DNA from 4 places in the Novosphingobium sp. BL-S-21 genome. Region 2 is predicted to be linked to each of the others. Evidence: predicted binding sites of a transcription regulator. Region 2 holds the regulator's gene; each other region holds the start of a gene.
The links. Region 2 encodes LexA, which represses DNA repair genes until DNA is damaged. Its sites were predicted from a motif close to GTTCCNCNCTTGTTCT; they were not measured.
Positions count from the first base shown of each region.

Region 1: the regulator LexA is predicted to act here: its motif matches at 2,307-2,322, upstream of ACZ1J6_RS18335 (MmcB family DNA repair protein).
Region 3: the regulator LexA is predicted to act here: its motif matches at 1,168-1,183, upstream of ACZ1J6_RS22640 (ImuA family protein).
Region 4: the regulator LexA is predicted to act here: its motif matches at 3,230-3,245, upstream of ACZ1J6_RS11985 (S24 family peptidase).

Region 1 covers NZ_CM145496.1:2,077,378-2,081,927, reverse strand. The annotation lists gene ACZ1J6_RS18350 (error-prone DNA polymerase) at 1-1,572, shown strand, start outside; gene ACZ1J6_RS18345 (TM2 domain-containing protein) at 1,662-1,976, shown strand; tRNA gene ACZ1J6_RS18340 (tRNA-Arg) at 2,099-2,175, opposite strand; gene ACZ1J6_RS18335 (MmcB family DNA repair protein) at 2,335-2,832, shown strand; gene ACZ1J6_RS18330 (hypothetical protein) at 2,881-3,408, opposite strand; gene ACZ1J6_RS18325 (bifunctional sulfur carrier protein/thiazole synthase protein) at 3,652-4,449, opposite strand; gene thiS (sulfur carrier protein ThiS) at 4,504-4,550, opposite strand, start outside.
Region 2 covers NZ_CM145496.1:493,267-497,816, reverse strand. The annotation lists gene ACZ1J6_RS10735 (molybdopterin molybdotransferase MoeA) at 1-1,187, shown strand, start outside; gene lexA (transcriptional repressor LexA) at 1,321-2,019, shown strand; gene ACZ1J6_RS10725 (ComEC/Rec2 family competence protein) at 2,067-4,289, opposite strand; gene gltX (glutamate--tRNA ligase) at 4,310-4,550, shown strand, end outside.
Region 3 covers NZ_JBVFVP010000003.1:18,937-23,486, forward strand. The annotation lists gene ACZ1J6_RS22635 (dipeptidase) at 1-839, opposite strand, end outside; gene ACZ1J6_RS22640 (ImuA family protein) at 1,354-2,115, shown strand; gene ACZ1J6_RS22645 (Y-family DNA polymerase) at 2,030-3,829, shown strand; gene ACZ1J6_RS22650 (error-prone DNA polymerase) at 3,826-4,550, shown strand, end outside.
Region 4 covers NZ_CM145496.1:758,770-763,319, forward strand. The annotation lists gene plsX (phosphate acyltransferase PlsX) at 1-944, opposite strand, end outside; gene rpmF (50S ribosomal protein L32) at 972-1,151, opposite strand; gene ACZ1J6_RS11975 (MAPEG family protein) at 1,313-1,705, shown strand; gene ACZ1J6_RS11980 (MBL fold metallo-hydrolase) at 1,768-2,460, opposite strand; gene ACZ1J6_RS11985 (S24 family peptidase) at 2,531-3,181, opposite strand; gene ACZ1J6_RS11990 (hypothetical protein) at 3,462-3,857, shown strand; gene ACZ1J6_RS11995 (acetolactate synthase large subunit) at 3,915-4,550, opposite strand, start outside.

The sequences.
Region 1 (4,550 bases), 1.4 Mb from region 2:
CTCAGTTCCGTGCCGGGCGACGAGGAAGATCACCGGAGCAACCCTCCCCACGTCAAAGCCGTCTACGAGATGCTCCAGAAGGGCGACAGTATCGGCGTCTTTCAGGTGGAGAGCCGCGCGCAGATGAACATGCTGCCCCGCCTGAGACCTGAGAGGTTCTACGACCTGGTCATTCAGGTCGCCATCGTGCGCCCCGGCCCGATCGAGGGGGACATGGTCCATCCCTATCTGCGGCGCCGACAAAAGATCGAGGACGTCATCTACCCTTCTCCGGCTCCTCCCCACGATCGCGACGAATTGCGCGGTGTCCTCGGCGAGACTCTCGGCGTCCCCCTGTTCCAGGAGCAGGCGATGCGGCTGGCGATCACCGCCGCGAACTTCTCCGATGCCGAAGCCAACCAGCTCCGCCGCGCCATGGCGACCTTTCGCAATGTCGGCACGATCGGCTCCCTGCACAGCAAGATGGTGAACGGCATGGTGGCCCGTGGGTACGAGAAGGACTTCGCCGAGCGCTGCTTCCAGCAGATCAAGGGCTTCGGCAGCTACGGCTTCCCGGAAAGCCATGCCCTCGCCTTCGCACGGCTGGTCTGGGTCTCGGCCTATATCAAACACCACTACCCCGAGGTCTTCGCCGCCGCCCTGCTCAATTCGCAGCCCATGGGCTTCTACGCCCCGGCCCAGATCGTCCGCTGCGCGCAGGAGCATGGCGTGGAAGTGCGCACCATCGATGCCAACCACAGCGAGTGGGACTGCACCCTGGAACCCAAAGCGAAAGGCGCACTCGCCCTCCGGCTCGGCCTGCGCCAGATCAGCGGCTTTCGCGAGAACTGGGCGGAGCAGATCAAGGCCCACCGCCCTTACACCAACCTCGAAGATCTCGCCCGGCGCGCCAGCCTCCCCCAGCGGGCGCTCAACCTCCTGGCCGATGCCGATGCCCTGCATTCGATCGGTCTGGACCGCCGCGAGGGCCTTTGGGAAGCACGCCGCACGCCAACCGGCGAACTTCCCCTCTTCGCCGCCGCCCGCGCCCGCGAACTGGGAGAGGAACCCCATGCCGCCCTGCCCGCCATGCCGCTCTCAGAGGAAGTCGCCGCCGATTACCAGACCACCCGGCTCTCGCTGAAAGCCCATCCGATGTCGTTCCTGCGCCCGGTCTTCGCGGCAGAAGGCGTGCTGCGCTGTGCGGACCTGGCGAAGACCCGAAACGGAAAGCGCGTGAAAGTCGCCGGCGTGGTGCTGGTTCGTCAGCGCCCGGGCAAGGGCAATGCCATTTTCGTCACGCTGGAGGACGAAGGCGGCATCGCCAACGTGGTGATCTGGGCCCGGCTGTTCGAAACCTACCGCCGCCCGGTCATGGCCGCGCGGCTGATGCTGGTGGAAGGTCTGATCCAGCACAGCCCTGAAGGCGTCATCCATATCATGGCCCAGAGCATCCATGACCGTACGCCCGAGCTGAAACGCCTCTCGGAAGTGCACGAGGCCGAGCCCCAGCTATCCCGCGCCGACGAATTCGTCCGCCCGCAGCACCCGCGCAACGTGCGGGTTCTCCCCCGCTCACGGGACTTTCATTGAGCCATGCCACCCACAACTCAAAAAATTCATTGGTTTCTTAATGGCATGCCCATATCGATACGCCCCTTCACTTATCGACGGGGGTATCGATGACCGACACGAATTCATCCACTGCGGCCATGGCCGGCCTGCTCTACCAGGCAAATGCCAAGTCCACCGGCGTCACGTATCTCCTGTGGTTCTTCCTCGGCTCGCTGGGCGCCCATCGCTTCTACGCCGGCAAGACCGCCGGCGGCATCGTCCAGCTCGTCCTCTTCCTGCTCGGCTGGGCGACCATCTGGATCATGGGCTTCGGCCTGCTGTTCCTGATCCCGCTCGGCATCTGGGTGCTGGTGGACGCCTTCCTGATCCCGGGCTGGCTGCGTCAATACAACACCAACCTGGTCCACCGCGTCCTGGCCTGACCCGCCCACCTGAAGGGCGGCGCCCGCGCCGCCCGATCACGGCCACCGTGCCCGGCACAATGCCCGAACAGACACGGCAGAGCATGGCCCGGAAGCCGGTTGATCTTCGCAAATGGAGGAAATGGTGCACCCGACAGGATTCGAACCTGTGGCCTCTGCCTTCGGAGGGCAGCGCTCTATCCAGCTGAGCTACGGGTGCAGTGCCCGCGGCGACTAGCAGAGCATGAGCGGTGTTGCCAGCGCCAAATCACTTCGATCCATCATGGACTTGGGAAAAACCTGTCGGCCGCTCTGGCTGGGCCAGCGCTCCAGATGCCTTGCGGCTTGAAAGTTCCCTCTATGTTCCTATTATGCCGCGATGGCCGAAGCTGATTCTCCGCTCGTTTCTCCCGCTCTTTCTTTCGTCGCCGCCGATGTGGCGCGCGGAATAGGGCGGCTTTTTGCTCGTAACGACATCTGGTGCCTGCCGGAAATGTCGCTGCGCTGCGGGCGCCGCGCCGATCTCATGGGCATCGACGCCAAGGGGCATGTCGTCATCGTCGAAATCAAGGTCTCGCGCGCGGACTTGCTGGGGGACGGCAAATGGCCCGACTATCTGGACTATTGCGACCGTTTCTACTGGGGGCTGCCCCCCTCGCTGGACCGGGCGCCGCTGGAAACCGAGCCGTTCCTGCCCGACCAGTGCGGCGTGATCGTTGCCGATGGCTACGATGCCGAGATTCTGCGCCCGGCGCCGCTGCGCCAGCTTGCCGCGGCACGGCGCAAGGTGGAAACCGAGCGTCTGGCCCGCGCTTCGCTCAGGCGTCTGGTTACCCTGGGCGATCCGCAGACCCTGCAATGGGGCAGCGAAAGCTGACGTGCGAGCGAAACGATCCGGCGCCGAAGCGCCGGATAGGCCCGAAACTCAGGCGATCTCCTTCTCGATCCATTCGGGATAGAACGACGGTTCGCGCTCCGACCAGCCAGATGCCGTGGCCGCCGCTTCGCTGATCGAGTGAAGCAACGTCTTGCGGCGATCGGGGCGGATCTGGGGAAGCGCGGCGGCTCCGCAGAAGGCGCCGGGCAGCCAGGGCCTTACCCAACCGCCAAGCAGGCGTTCGTAAAGGAAACGGAAGGCCGGGAACGATTCGATGCGTTCCTGGGCGAGATCGAAGGCGGCGACGTAAAGCAGCTTGCCCATGAACGCGGCAATGTCATCGAAGCCGAATTCGTCAGGCCGCATCTCGCGCAGCGCGGCGAGATCCGCGTAGGCTTCGTATTGCTTGCGGATCGAGGTGGCTTCGACGCCGTCGCGTGCCCAGAGACCCAGAGCATCCTGCCGGCCCAGTCCCACGTCCAGGCTGCGCCGGATGTAGCGCTGCTCGCAGGGCGTGAAGCTGGCGAATTCCCGCAGCTCCCCGATGGTGATGGTGGCCTTTCCCGTGTGAGTCATGGTCCTGATCCTCGTGACACGGAAGGACAATCCTCCCTGTCACTAGAACCAATCTCCGCCTCTTCGGTTGCTACAGCCTTAACCGGATAATGGTTTGAACCCGATAATAGCCGCAAGATTCTTGCAGCATTTCATTTCGGGACGCTTTGAAAATGGCCGTCCGCGGCACTTTTCCGTCACAATCGGCCATGCTGCAGCAGAGCTATCGGCCATCGTGAAGAAAAATGCCCCGCGGCCGAATTTTCAGATCAGGCCGGCAAGCGGACTGGAGGGATCGGCGTAGCGGCGCTGCGCCATGCGCCCTGCCAGATAGGCATCGCGGCCAGCCTCGACCGCCAGCTTCATGGCGCGAGCCATGCGGATCGGGTCGCGGGCTTCGGCAATCGCGGTATTCATCAGCACGCCGTCGCAGCCCAGTTCCATCGCCACGGCGGCTTCCGAGGCCGTACCCACGCCAGCATCGACGAGGACCGGCACTTTGGCCCCCTCAACGATCAGGCGGACGGTCACCTTGTTCTGGATGCCCAGGCCCGAGCCGATCGGCGCGCCCAGCGGCATGACCGCCACGGCGCCGGCTTCCTCAAGCTGCTTGGCCGCGATCGGATCGTCCACGCAGTAGACCATCGGCAGGAAGCCTTCGTTCGCGAGGATTTCGGTGGCCTTCAGCGTCTCGCGCATGTCGGGATAAAGCGTCCGCGCCTCGCCCAGCACTTCCAGCTTCACCAGATCCCAGCCGCCCGCTTCGCGCGCCAGCCGCAAGGTGCGGATGGCGTCTTCGGCGGTGAAGCAGCCGGCGGTATTAGGCAGGTAGGTGATTTTCCGGGGATCGATGAAGTCGGTCAGCATCGGCGCCTTGGGGTCCGAAACATTGACCCGGCGCACCGCCACCGTGACGATCTCCGCGCCCGAAGCCTCGACCGCCGCCGCGTTCTGTTCGAAATCCTTGTACTTACCGGTGCCGACGATCAGGCGCGAACGGAAGGTCCGGCCAGCGACAGTCCAGGAATCGGTGGTCGAGGAATCGGAGACGGTATCGGTCAAGGTTCGCGTCCTTTCGGGGAACGGGTATGTCAGGGATCGGTCCGGCGAACAGGTTCAGCCACCGCCCACGAAGTGGACGATCTCCAGCACGTCGCCATCGG
Region 2 (4,550 bases):
CACAGGCCCGACTGCTTGCGCTGGTCGAGCCGCGGCCCGTCGAGCACGTCGACATCGACGGTGCGCTGGGTCGCTATCTCGCGGCTCCGTTGCTGGCACGCCGGGTCCAGCCTGCCGCCGATATCTCCGCCATGGACGGTTATGCCGTCAGCGAAGGGGACTTGTCCGGACCCTGGCAGGTGATCGGTGAAAGCGCGGCAGGGCGGCCTTTCGGTGCAGCCGTCGATCCGGGTCAAGCCGTGCGGATCTCCACCGGCGCCCTGTTGCCCGAAAATGCGCGGGCCGTGATCCTGCAGGAGGATGTCGACCGGGACGGCGATCACCTCGCCCTCACGGGAGAGGCGCCCTCACCAGGCCACAAGCACGTCCGCTTCCGCGGCATGGATTTCGCCGATGGAGCGCCGCTGCTCGCCCCCGGGGCATTGATCGGACCGGCGCAAGCCGGTCTTGCCATTTCGGCGGGCCACCGGCATCTCGCCGTCCGCCGCCGCCCCCGGCTAACCGTGATCGATAGCGGCGATGAATTGTCCGGCGATCCCGAATGCTGCGCAGCCCATCAGATACCCGCCAGCAACGGCGCCATGCTGACCGCTCTTGCGCGTAGCGTTCCCGTCGATGCAAATCGAAATGGACCAATCCCCGACGATCTGGACGCTCTGGTCGCCGCCTTCGATGCGGCCGCCGATGCCGACGTGATCGTGACGAGCGGGGGAGCGTCAGTGGGCGATCACGACCTTCTCCGGCCGGCACTGGAAAAATGGGGCGCCGAAATCGACTTCTGGCGCGTCGCGATCAAACCCGGCAAGCCGCTCATGGTCGCGACACGGCAAACGGCAGGGCGTCGTCAACTGGTGATCGGGCTTCCCGGCAATCCCGTGTCCAGCCTGGTAACCGCATATTTCTTCGTTCTTCCCGTACTGCGCGCATTTCTGGGCGCGGCGCAGCCCTTACCCCGCGCGATTGCCACCCGGCTTTCGGCACCTTTGAGGACGGGAGGGGCGCGCCGCGAATTCCTGCGGGGATCCTGGGATGGTGAGGCGGTCCATGCCCTCTCACTACAGGATAGCGGCGCCTTGTCCTCGCTTGCCGCCAGCAATGTCCTGATCGACCGGTCGGCGCATGCCCTCGCCGCTGATCGCGGTGATCCCGTTCAGGTGTTCTTGCTCCAAAATGGCGGTATTGCTTGACGATACCCTATTCGTTGCATAATTGTTCCCTCATTGTTCGCAGACAAGTTCCCTGAACGACACATCAAGTCAGCCGGGGCCGGTTCGTCGGGCGATTCAGGCCAAGTGCCACAGAACACATGAGGCTAAGCAGATGTTGACGCGCAAGCAGCACGAATTGCTCCGGTTCATTCAGGTCCGGCTTGAAGAGAGCGGCATTTCCCCCAGCTTCGAGGAAATGAAGGAAGCGCTCGATCTCAAGTCGAAGTCGGGCGTCCATCGGTTGATTTCCGCGCTGGAGGAACGTGGCTTCATCCGCCGCCTTCCCAACCGTGCCCGCGCTCTCGAAGTGCTCCGCCAGCCCGAAGACGCCACGAGCAAGCCGGCCAAGGCCGCGGCTGCGGTATCGGCGGCGCGTGGCGGCAACGCCGCACCTTCCCGTCCGGCGGCGGTCGCCAGGCCCGCCAACGACGTGATCGAAATCCCCCTTCATGGTCGTATTGCCGCGGGCGTGCCGATCGAGGCCCTGGAAGGCCAGTCTTCGCTCCCGGTGCCTGCGGCCCTGCTCGGTGCAGGCGATCACTATGCACTGGAAGTCTCAGGCGACTCGATGGTCGATGCCGGCATTCTCGACGGGGATTTCGCACTCGTAAAGCGGACCACCACGGCCAGGGATGGCGAGATCGTCGTCGCCCTTGTCCGGGGTGAGGAAGCGACGCTCAAGTATCTGCGCCGGGAAGATGGCATGGTGCGCCTCGATCCCGCGAACGCCGCTTACGAACCGCAGATCTACGGACCTGACGAAGTAGAAGTCCAGGGCAAGCTGGCAGGCCTGCTGCGCCGCTATCATTGATCCGTCTCAGGAGGGCGCCCTGTTCGCCCTCCTCAGGCCAGCGGTCGCTAATACCATCCCTTGCGTTCGATCATGGTCGGCGCAGCGGGCTTCCACCAGCCATGATTTCCTTGCCCCTCCGCCACGGTCGTCACACTGCGGCTTGCAAGATCGATAGTCAGCCCGCCCGTTCGATCCAGCATCTGGCGATCAACTTTGAGCCACTTCGGCAGGCAGGTCCTCGGCAAGCGGCGTTCGGCGATCACCACGTCGGCCCACCTGCACGCCTCGGCCAGTTGCATCTCGGGGACGATGGCCCTCCCCCGCGCGATCAACACATGCCGAGCCTCTTCGCCGTGACGTAGCTCGACGGCGCAGAAGTCCGCGTTGCATCGCGTTCCGGGCGCCGTCTGCGCATTGACCGGGACCTCTCGCGTCCCGGCAACTTCCATGAGGTTGTCCAGGGCGTAGTCGCCGGAACCGGTGCGAAGCATCACGAGCCGATGGCTCTCGGGATCGATCCAGCCCACATGGCGGCCATCGCCCGAAACCATGATGTCCGGAACCGGAATGAGCATCAAGCCGAAGAAACCGGCAGCTATAGGCAAAATCCCCCATAGCCGGATGCGACCGTCCCAAAGGCCCAGCCAGAGGCCTCCAACGACAAACAACGAAAAATGCCACCCACTCATCGTGGGCATCACCCGAACGGCTCCCGGTTCCGCGGCTATGAAGCGGGCGATGGCCAACAGGGCGTCGATAGCGTGGTTCGCCAGCCACCACACCGGACCTCCAAGCCCAACCACATCGAGCAGCAGCGCCAGGGCGACGAAAGGCATGATGACCAGCGTCGTCAAAGGGATCGCGATCACATTGGCGACAGAACCGTAGAGGCCGGCACGATGGAAATGGAACAGGGCGATGGGCATCAACGCCAATTCGATCGCTATGCCGGTGATCAGGATCATCGTGAGGTTGCGCATGGCCTTGAACGGCCAGGCCTCTTCCCGGGGTGCCAACCAGCGCTTCAGCGGCTCTGCATTGCCGAGTGCCACCAAAACCATCACCGCCGCGAAGCTCATCTGGAAGCTGGGACCAACGACCGACTCGGGCCAGATGACCAGCACGATGACAGCCGCCACCGCCAGCAAGCGCATGGACAGCGCTTCACGGCCCCATGCCATGGCAGCGAGAACGAGCAGAGCGCCCAGGAAAGCCCGCATGGTAGGCACCTGCGAGCCGCTTAGCAGCGTGTAACCCAGCCCCGCGGCCGCACCGCATGTTGCGGCCAATATCGGCAGGCGGACCCTCAGGGCCAGTGCCGGGAAAAGGGCCAGAAGGCGCAATACGACGAAATAGACGCAGCCGATCACGGCACTCACGTGAAGTCCGCTGATCGACAGAAGGTGAGCCAGGCCCGCATCGCGCATGGCCTGGGCATCACCCTGGCCGATCGCGCCCATGTCTCCGGTCGTCAGCGCTGCCGCGATACCGCCCGGCGACCCCGCGAGATGCGTCGTTATATGACGGGACAACGCGGCACGCTGGTCGGCGAGCCAATCGCCTCCACGCCCGAGCGATATCACTTCGACCGGCGATGTAATCGAGCCCGTGGCCGACAGGCCTGAAAACCAGGCCGCGCGCGCAAAATCGTATCCTCCAGGGAACATGGGTGATGCCGGAGGGGTAAGTCGGCCGCGGAACCGAATGACCGCACCGGTGCTCAGCGGCTGTTCCCGCAGTGCGGCCGGCAGATTGACCCGGACCTTGATGGACCGCCCGCTTCGTGGCTCTTGCAACGCCAGTGTCAGCCGATCCCGCTGCAGCGCCGGCTGCTCTTCGAGCGACAGGACCCGGGCCGTGAAGATGCCCGACATGTTTCGCTCTATGGCCGGTTGCCCGACGATTTCCGACCGGGTCCAGATCGATAGGCACCCCGCCAGGACGACCAGCGATAGCGAAAGGATCGCCTGTCTGATATAAGGAAACCGAGCCGATCCGACGTGCCAGTTCAATGCGAATAATGCAATCGAGACGCATACTACGCAAAGGGCTACCCATGTCGCTGCAGACGACAGGAAAAACCAAGCAATTGCGCCAGTTCCAAAGGCCACGGCCAGCCACGGCGCTCTGGTGAAACTGCAGTTCGAAAGAAAACACTCGACACCCGCCAAACCGCTCGACAAGTGGCTCTTGCTGATCCATGGGCGATGCTGCAATGCAGCGCCTCCGGCTAAAACCGGACGCTCGAAATCAACCGTCGTGGCGGCGTGGCTGGCCATGGCGAGCATAGGACAGGAAGGTTATTAGAATGGCAAGCGGCAGTGCATCGAGCGGAGCGGCGGCAAGCAAGGCCGTCGTCACGCGCTTTGCCCCCTCGCCCACGGGTTATCTCCATATCGGAGGCGCTCGTACCGCTCTCTTCAACTGGCTCTTCGCCCGTCACCACGGCGGCAAGTATCTGCTTCGCATCGAGGACACCGACCGCGCGCGCTCGACCGAGCCGGCGATCGAGGCGATCTTCGACGGACTGACCTGGCTCGGCCTCGATG
Region 3 (4,550 bases), on a different replicon from region 2:
TGATCCTCCCCGCAGACTCTCAAGGCGTGGTCGAGATGCGCGATGTACGCGGCGATATCGGGCTGTTCGGGGTAGGGAACGAGAAAGCTCAGCTCGTATATGCCGACGACTCCACCATTGTTGGCTAGCGTACGAAGCAGAGCATCCGATTTGTTGCGGGGGTGACTGTGAACTGCAGCGCAGCCTGCGTGGGTTACGAGTACCGGGACGCGGGATGCGGAGATGGCTGCGAAGCTGGTCGCTTCGTCGCAGTGGCTGATATCGATCGACACGCCAAGTGCGTTCATCCTCGCGACCGCCTCGTGCCCGAGCCGCGTCAGGCCTTTCGGATTCTTGGCCAGCACCCCAGAGCCGAATGGGGTCTCTCGGTTGTAGGTTAGACCCATCACGAGCACGCCGGCCTGCCGGAAGTGGTCGATGTTTTCGATCTTGCCCTCGAGCATCTCTCCGGCCTCGAAGGAAAAGATGATGCCCACTTTTCCGGTCCGCTTGGCTTCACCGAAGTCGGAGAAAGACCGAATGCGCATAAATAGCTGCGGGTTTTTATCTATGGCCTTGGCGATATCGGCGATATCGACATCGGTCTGTGCCTTGTTGAGATTTCCGCTTCCTCCAAGCGTCATCTTGAGGGCGGTGAGACCCGAGGAGCGGACGAGCGCGGCATATGCATCGTCGAGAGAGGCGTCCGGATCAAGGGGAGGCATCAAGTTGCCGTCGATGAGCAACCCTCCGGTTGCAACCTGCGCGCCTTTGGCGGCGTCGGCAAAGGCGTGTACCGGCGCGAATGCAGCGGCGGAGAATGCCGCTCCGGCAAAGCCAAGAATTTGACGACGATCCATTTCTTCCTCCCGATTGCGCGGCCGACTTGGCGGAAGGGTATCGCTTCGCGCAATTCAACTTCGACCGGCGACGTTCTGGATCGACGGAACGGATCTCGAGATTTCGTCCGTATTCGCTCAGCCACCGGGTGGACCGGCGTCCATCGCTGATGTTGGAAGTGCTATCCGAGTAAAGGTGCGGGACCTAACGGGCGGATAATTTTATTAAAATAGAATACTTATTCGGCGTAGCTCACGCTTCTGGCCGCCCATGCAAAAAATGCGTCCATGTCGTCGTGGATAATTTTTCTGATGGCGCAATCGTCCATAGTGCGAGCGTACCAGGCTCAGAACAAATATCGAACAAAAGGAATCGGTTGGTAGGTCATCAAGGCATCTGCCTGGCCCTCGTTACACAGCTCTATCCACAGGGTTGTCCCGGAGCAGGTAAGTTCCTTGCATCGCAAACGCCTTGACCCTGCCGCCCGCCGAGTGAGAACATAGTGGGAACACAGCCTGATTCTCGAGATTGTCCATGCAGCCGGTATCACCATCGACCTTGCCCAGCCTCGAGCATCTGCGCACCCTGGCGTCTCCGCTTGCGGAGTTTCGCACGGTGCCGTTCGGCCTCGAGGATCTCGACGGCCGATTGATGGGCGCAGGCCTGCGCGCCGGCGCTCTGCACGAAGCTGCAGCGCTCACCTGCTCGCTTGTCGACGATGCTGCCGCCACCTTGTTTTTTGCGGGAATAGCAGCGCGTGAGGCTCGCTCTGCAGCGGCACCGGTACTGTGGATCAGCTGCCGTAACGACCTTTATGCACCCGGCCTGGAACAGGCTGGACTTTGCGCGGCTGACGTCATCCATGCGCAGCCGCGCGATGAAGCTACGCTGCTTGCCGTCGCCGAGGACGCGGTTCGGGACGGCACCCCGGCCGCGGTGGTTGCCGAGGCCAGCAAGGTATCGATGGTGGCGACGCGCCGCCTGCAGCTGGCGGCGGCAGAAGCCGATATCCCGGTGCTGCTGCTGCGGCGTCACCGCGGGCGTAACCGGGATCCGCTCGGCGAACCTTCGGCAGCCTGGACGCGCTGGCGCATTGCCAGTGCGCCGTCCGAGCGGCTCGGTGTCCCAGGCGTCGGCCGGCGCCGCTGGCTTGTCGAACTCGCCCGCCAGCGCGGCGGCGAGGGTTTTTCCCTGATCTTGGAGGGATGCGATGAGACGGGCCGTCTCGCTGTTCCTGCCGTACCTGGCCATCGAACGGCTGAGACGGCAGGACTGGTTCGCCGCTCCGCGGCCTGAACCCCGCGCGCTCCAGCTTCCCGTCGATGACAACCCCGGTGCTTGCTCTGTCCCGCGTGGCGGCGGGTGGCGGCCCGGTGCACGCTGGGCGCGGGCAGACGGGCAGGGCGGACAGTCGCGCACGCGCGGCGATGTCGAGCGGGAGATTGCCGCGTTGCCGCTGCACGCGCAGCCCCCCATGCGCGAGCTTGGCCGGCGCTCGGAAGCCGCCGAGCATCCCTTCAAGCGCCCGGCGCCCCCGTCATCCGGCGAAGCCGTCACTGTTCCTTATGGCGCAGCGGAGCCGCTGGCGCTCATCGGCAAGGTCGGCCGCCGGGACGAGATCGTCGCGGCGTGCCCGGCAGCGCGTGCGCTCGGGATCCGGGTCGGTATGGCTGCGACCCATGCTCGTGCCCTGGTCTCCGATCTCGATTTCCGCCCTGCCGAGCCGGGTGCCGACGCAGCGCTGCTTGATCGGCTCGCCTTGTTCGGGATCCGCCGGTGGTCGCCGATCGTCGCCGTCTCGCCGCCGGATGGCATCTGTCTGGATCTAACCGGCGCGGCGCACTTGCATGGCGGCGAGGCGCGCTTTTGCCGCCGGCTTCAGGCCTTCTGCCGCCGCGCCGGGTTCACGGCGCGGATCGCGATCGCCGATACCCTGGGTGCTGCCCATGCGCTCGCGCGCTACGGCCGCGAGGATATCGTCATCTCCCCGCCGGGCGGCGCGCTGCGCGCCTTATCACCGCTGCCGGTGGCGGCGCTGCGGCTCGAGGAAACCGCGCTGGGTGCAGCGCGCAAGTTCGGGTTCGAGACGATCGCCGACCTGCTCCCTGTCGCGCGCGGTCCGCTTGCGCGACGCCTCGGCATGGCCGCGATCGAGCGGCTCGATCAGGCGCTGGGCGGCAAGGCGGAGCCGATCACGCCGCGCGAGGATGTCGTTGTTCCTGTGGTCGAGCGCCGCCTGCTCGAGCCTATCGGCACTGCCGAGGCGATCGCGCAGGTCATGCAGGACCTCTTGGCCGACATGGCCCAGCTGCTCCAAAGCAGGGGGCTTGGCGCCCGTTCACTGCGCCTGATCGCGCTGCGGATCGACGGCGGCGAGGAGACCGTCGCCATCGGCACCTCGCGGCCGACGCGCGAAGCCGCCCATCTGCTGCGCTTGCTGAAGCTCAGGATCGACCGCATCGATCCGGGGCTAGGCCTGGAACAGTTCAGGCTGCTTGCGCCGCATACCGAAGCGCTCGACGCGGAAAACCTTGGCGCCATCCTTACCGGTGAGACTACGCTGCGTGATCCGGCCCGGCTCGTTGACGTGGTGTCGGGCCGGATCGGCCCGGCAAGTGTATTCCGGCTCGCGCCTGCTGAGAGCCATGTCCCGGAGCGGGCGGTGAGGGCGGTAAACCCCATCGAGGCACCCGGAACTTGGCCGTCCTGGCAGCGGCCCGTACGCCTGTTCGCGCGGCCAGAACCTTTGCACCGGGTCATGGCGCTGATGCCCGATCAGCCGCCCCGCCGCTTCGAATGGCGCGGCCGCGCTTATAAGGTCGTGGCAGGGGACGGGCCCGAACGGATCCACGGTGAGTGGTGGCGCCGCGATGCCGAAGTCTGGGCCGTGCGTGACTACTACCGTGTCGAGGACGAGCATGGCGGGCGCTACTGGGTATTTCGCCGCGGCGACGGAATGGAGAGCAATACCGGCGATCTCACCTGGTGGATGCACGGGGTCTTCGCTTGAGCGACTATGTCGAACTCCAGGTACTCACGCATTTTTCGTTCCTGCGCGGAGCCTCAAGCCCGGACGAGCTGTTCTCTGCTGCGGCTATGCTCGGCTATCCGGCCTTGGGCGTTGCCGATCTCGGCAGCGTGGCGGGCGTGGTACGTGCCTGGGAAGCGGCGAAGGTCACCGGGGTGCGGCTGATAGCCGGCAGCCGGATTGATCTGAGCTGCGGGCGTAGCCTGCTGCTCTATCCGACCGACAAGCGCGCCTGGTCGCGCCTGACGCGCCTGCTCACCATTGGCAAGCGCCGGGCGGGCAAGGGCAAATGCCAGCTGCACTGGCACGACCTTGAAGCCTGGTCGCAAGGGATGATCGCCATCCTGCTTCCAGATGAAGCCGGCGAGCAGAATGCCGCTGCGCTGGCCGATCTGCGCCAGGTCTATGGCAAACGCGGCTACATGGCCCTGTCCCAGCGCCGCCGGCCCGATGATGCGCTGCGCATCGATGCCCTTGCGCGGCAGGCCACAGAAGCAGGCGTCCGGGCGGTGGTTACCGGCGATGTCCTCTACCACGCGCCGGACGCCCGCCTCCTGCAGGACGTGGTTACCGCGATCCGCCACGGCTGCATCGTCGACGAACTCGGCTATCGGCGGGAAGTCAACGCCGACCGCGCCCTCAAGTCCGCTGAAGAAATGGTCCGCCGCTTTGCCGCTTATCCTGACGCCCTGCGCGCCAGCGT
Region 4 (4,550 bases), 270 kb from region 2:
GCATTGGCGACGCCTGCGGCGTTCGCACCGCCGTGGCTTTTCACCACGATGCCGTTGAGGCCCAGGAAAACCGCGCCGTTATGATTGTTGGGATCGAGGTGATGCTTGAGCAGCTCGGTGGCCGGCTTCGAGATCAGGAAACCGATCTTCGAGCGCAGCGAACTCGAAAAGCCGCGGCGCAGCAAGTCTGCCACGAAGCGCGCCGTGCCTTCGACAGCCTTGAGCGCGACATTGCCCGAAAAACCGTCGGTCACGACGACGTCCATGTCCCCGCGGCCGAGCTTGTCGGCTTCGGTGAAACCGTCGAACGAGATCGACAGGTCGGCGGCCGAGGCCTTGAGCATCGCCGCAGCGTCGCGCAAGTCTTCGGTGCCCTTGGTTTCCTCGGTGCCGATGTTCAGCAGGCGCACGCGCGGGTGCTCGCGGCCCGTGGCGACGCGGGCATAGGCAGCGCCCATGATCGCGAACTGCACGAGATTGCGCGCATCGCACTCGGCATTGGCGCCGAGATCGAGCATGACCAGGTCATGATCTTCCAGAGTCGGCAGCAGGGCAGCCAGCGCCGGGCGATCGATGCCGGGCATCGTGCGCAACGCGAGCTTGGAAATCGCCATCAAAGCGCCGGTATTGCCGGCACTGACGGCGGCTCCGGCGTCACCCGCCTTCACCGCCTCGATAGCGCGTCCCATCGAGGTGCCCTTGGCCCGGCGCAATGCCTGGCTGGGCTTATCCTCGCCACTGATGACGCCTTCAGTGTGCAATATCTCGGAACTTGCCCTGAGATTCGGATGACTTTCGAGCGCGGCCTTGATCCGCGGCTCGTCACCGACCAACAGGAACTTGAAGCGATCGTGACGACGGCGCGCGAGAGCAGCGCCTTCAATCATGACGCGCACGCCCTCGTCGCCGCCCATCGCATCGACAGCGATACGCGGCAAACTCATGGGCAACCTCCGAAAATCGTCTTGGTCTTAAGCTTCGACCGCGACGATCTCACGACCGTTGTAGTGGCCGCAAGCGTTGCAGAGGTTGTGCGGGCGCTTCAGTTCGCCGCAGTTCGGGCATTCGTGGAATGCTTCGACCTGCAGAGCATCGTGGCTGCGGCGCATGCCCCGGCGGGACGGGGACGTTTTTCTTTTAGGGACAGCCATTTCGGCACCTGTTCCTGGAATTGAATGTCAAAAAGGCCGCCGGAAACCGTGTTCGCGGACCGGCGGCTTGCGAAGGCGCGCCTATAACCGATTTCGCACGAGTTGCAACCCGTTCCTCCCCGCAGCATGAACGTGAAATCCACCTAGGGGGAATTCGAACCATGATTCTGCAGACAACTTTGTGCCTCGCGGCCGCGGCCGGCGTGATTACCTTCTGGCATATAGCGCGTATCGGCCAGATGCGCATGCGGGAAAAGGTGCTGTTCGGCGACGGAGGCCACGATCCTCTCGCGCGGCGCATGCGGGCGCAGCTCAATTTCGTGGAAAGCACGCCTTTCGTGCTGATCCTGGCCGCAGCGATCGAAATGACCGGAAAGGGCGGCATCTGGCTGGCCATCGTCGGCTCGCTCTTCATGCTGGGCCGCGTGTCCCATGGCCTGGGCATGGACATCGACAGGCCCAACCCGCTGCGCATGGTCGGCGTTCTCGTAACCGTCCTCACCTTGGCCGGACTGTCCGCCGTGGCCGTGCTGATCGCCCTGGGGTGGTTCTAAAACGAAAAGGGGCGGTGCACCGGCACCGCCCTCCTATAATAGCGTGAGGAATGGCACAGCCCTCAGCCCGGCAAGCCGTGCTCCAGCGCCGCGTCGCCGACATAGGGATTGCTCGCCCGCTCGTCTCCGAACGTGCTGATAGGTCCGTGGCCCGGGACGAACGTCACTTCGTCACCCAGCGGCCAGAGCTTCGCGGTGATCGATTCGACCAGATCCTGAAGATTGCCGCGCGGGAAATCCCACCGGCCGATGCCGCCCTTGAACAGCACGTCCCCCACCATCGCGAACTTGCTGGGTGCATGATGGAACACGATGTGCCCCGGCGTGTGCCCCGGGCAATGGACGACATCCAGTTCCAGCTCGCCCACGGTCACCCTGTCGCCGTCTTCGAGCCAGCGATCGGGCTCGAACGTCTCGGCTTCCATGTTCCAGCGCGGACCGTCGTCGTCCAGTTTGGATATCCAGAACCGATCCTCTTCGTGAGGCCCCTCGATCGGGACGCCCATTTCCTTCGCGAAGATTCCCGCCATGCCGCAGTGATCGAGATGGCCATGGGTGACGAGTATCTTCTCCAGCGTCACCCCGGTCTTTTCCAGAGCCTGCCGCAGCTTGGAAAGGTCTCCTCCCGGATCGACGAAGGCACCGCGCATGGTCCTGGTGCACCACAGCAGTGAACAGTTCTGCTGGAGCGGCGTGACGGGAATGATGCCGACACGCATCGACTGTTCCTGAGGCTTCTCGCTGGTTTGGGTCATGGCTGCGGAAATGGCCGCAAGCCGGGAGGAATGCAACCTTGCGCCCCTCCCCGTCAGGCCTGCGAGCCGTTCAGATTCGCCCGCCCTTCCACACGACGCGGCCGATCACCTCGATTTCCTGGAGATCGCATTCGATAGGCCGATAGGCCGGATTATCGCTCAACAAGGCGATGCGTCCGGCCCGCCCGGCCTCCAGTCGCTTCACCAGCACCGTATCGTCGAGTCGGACGACATGGATGCCGTCCCGCAGCGGCCGCCAGTCGCGGTCCACGAGGATCTCGTCGCCATCGCGCAGCACCGGCTCCATCGAATCGCCGCTGACCACGATGGCCGACAGCATTTCCGGGCGCAGCCCCATCGAACGCAGCCAGCGGGGGGAGAAACGGATCGTTCCGAACACGTCCTCCCCGTCCGGCAAGGCGCCCGGCCCCGCGGAGGCGCCGATCGAAAGACGCGGAACGTCCACCCAATCACCGGCGTAGGAATTTCGGTCGCTTACGTAGGATTTTTCCTTCGATTTCCCGAATTCCGATTCGTCCACTCCGAAGAACCGTGCAAGCTGGCCGCGATCCCCCTCCTCCAGCTTCCTCGGACTGCCTTTTCTTATAAATTGCTGAAGATAAGTGGTATTTTTTCCGATCATTCGCGACAGGGACGAGAGGCTCGCACCGCGTTCCTCGGCAAGTTCCAGCAAACGGCGGCGAATTTCGGCGTTTTCCATAATGTAATCCTAGTCGTAGGAAATTTCCTAGACAAGCCCCATTCGGTTGGAACATATTAGGAACACGAGTCGCGAATCTCACTCACCGGAGCCCAAAGTTCCATGCTTTTACGCCAGATAGAGCGCTTCCTGCGCCTCACCCGGATGCCGTGGACCAAGTTCGGGCGCCTCGCTGCACACGATCCGCGATTCGTCGGCGATTTACGCAACGGGCGCCGGCCCCGCGCCGGGACCGCGGCACGCATCCGACTTTTCATGACGACTTACCTGGAGAGCCCACATGCACGTTAATTTTGCCCATGACCGCGCGATGCTCGCATCGGCTCGACAGGCCCTGGGCGACGGTGCGCAGCGCTATGCGGCGCGCGGACCATGGCTGCCCTTGATTGCGGCCCTGCTCAAACTCGCCGGTTCCCGCGCCGAGTTCCTGCGCCACGCCGAACGCCCCTGGACAAGCGCCACTTTCGCCGGCTCTCGCCATACGGTGGCGCTGACTTTCGCGGGCGAGGACGCCATCGAGGACGGAGAGAACCTGATCGCGGCTCTGCCCGACCATGAATTCACCATTTCCGGCCACCTGGTGGCGGACGCGGTGGTGACCGAAGCCGACCACCGGGCAGGTCCGCCGCCCAGCCTGACCGTGGAGATCGAACTTCTGCTGCTCGAAGACTGCTGATCGGGAAAAAGCCACGCTGCGGGAAGGCAGGCGCGCGCCCTGCCTTCCCGTTTTCATTCAGAGGGCCAGCGAAAGCTCCCTGATCTCGCTGTTCAGGATGCGATCGTTTTCCGAATAGTCGACCGGGCAATCTATCACATGGACGCCCGGTGTATCGCGGCAGTGGGCCAGCAGTGTCTTGAGATGGGCCGCGCTCTCCACCCTGTGGCCGCTGGCGCCATAGCTCTCTGCATATTTCACGAAGTCGGGGTTGCCGTAAGTCAGCCCGAAATCGGCAAAGCCCATGTTGGCCTGCTTCCAGCGAATCATGCCATAGGCATTGTCGTTCAGGATCAGCACGGTGAGGTTGAGGCCCAGGCGAACCGCCGTTTCCATCTCCTGGCTGTTCATCATGAAGCCGCCGTCGCCGCAGACCGCGAAGATCTTGCGGTGCGGATAGACCATCGCGCTGGCCATGGCAGACGGCAGCCCTGCTCCCATCGATGCCAGCGCATTGTCGAGCAGCACGGTATTGGGCTTGGACGCGCAATAGCCGCGGGCAAACCACAATTTGTAGACGCCGTTGTCGAGGCAGACGATCGCATCGTCAGGCAAGGCGCTGCGAACCTGCTTCACGAGATGCGCCGGGAAGATCGGGAAGCGCTCGTCGGCAGCCAGCTTTTCAGTATGCTCCACTTCGGCCTGGCGATAGCC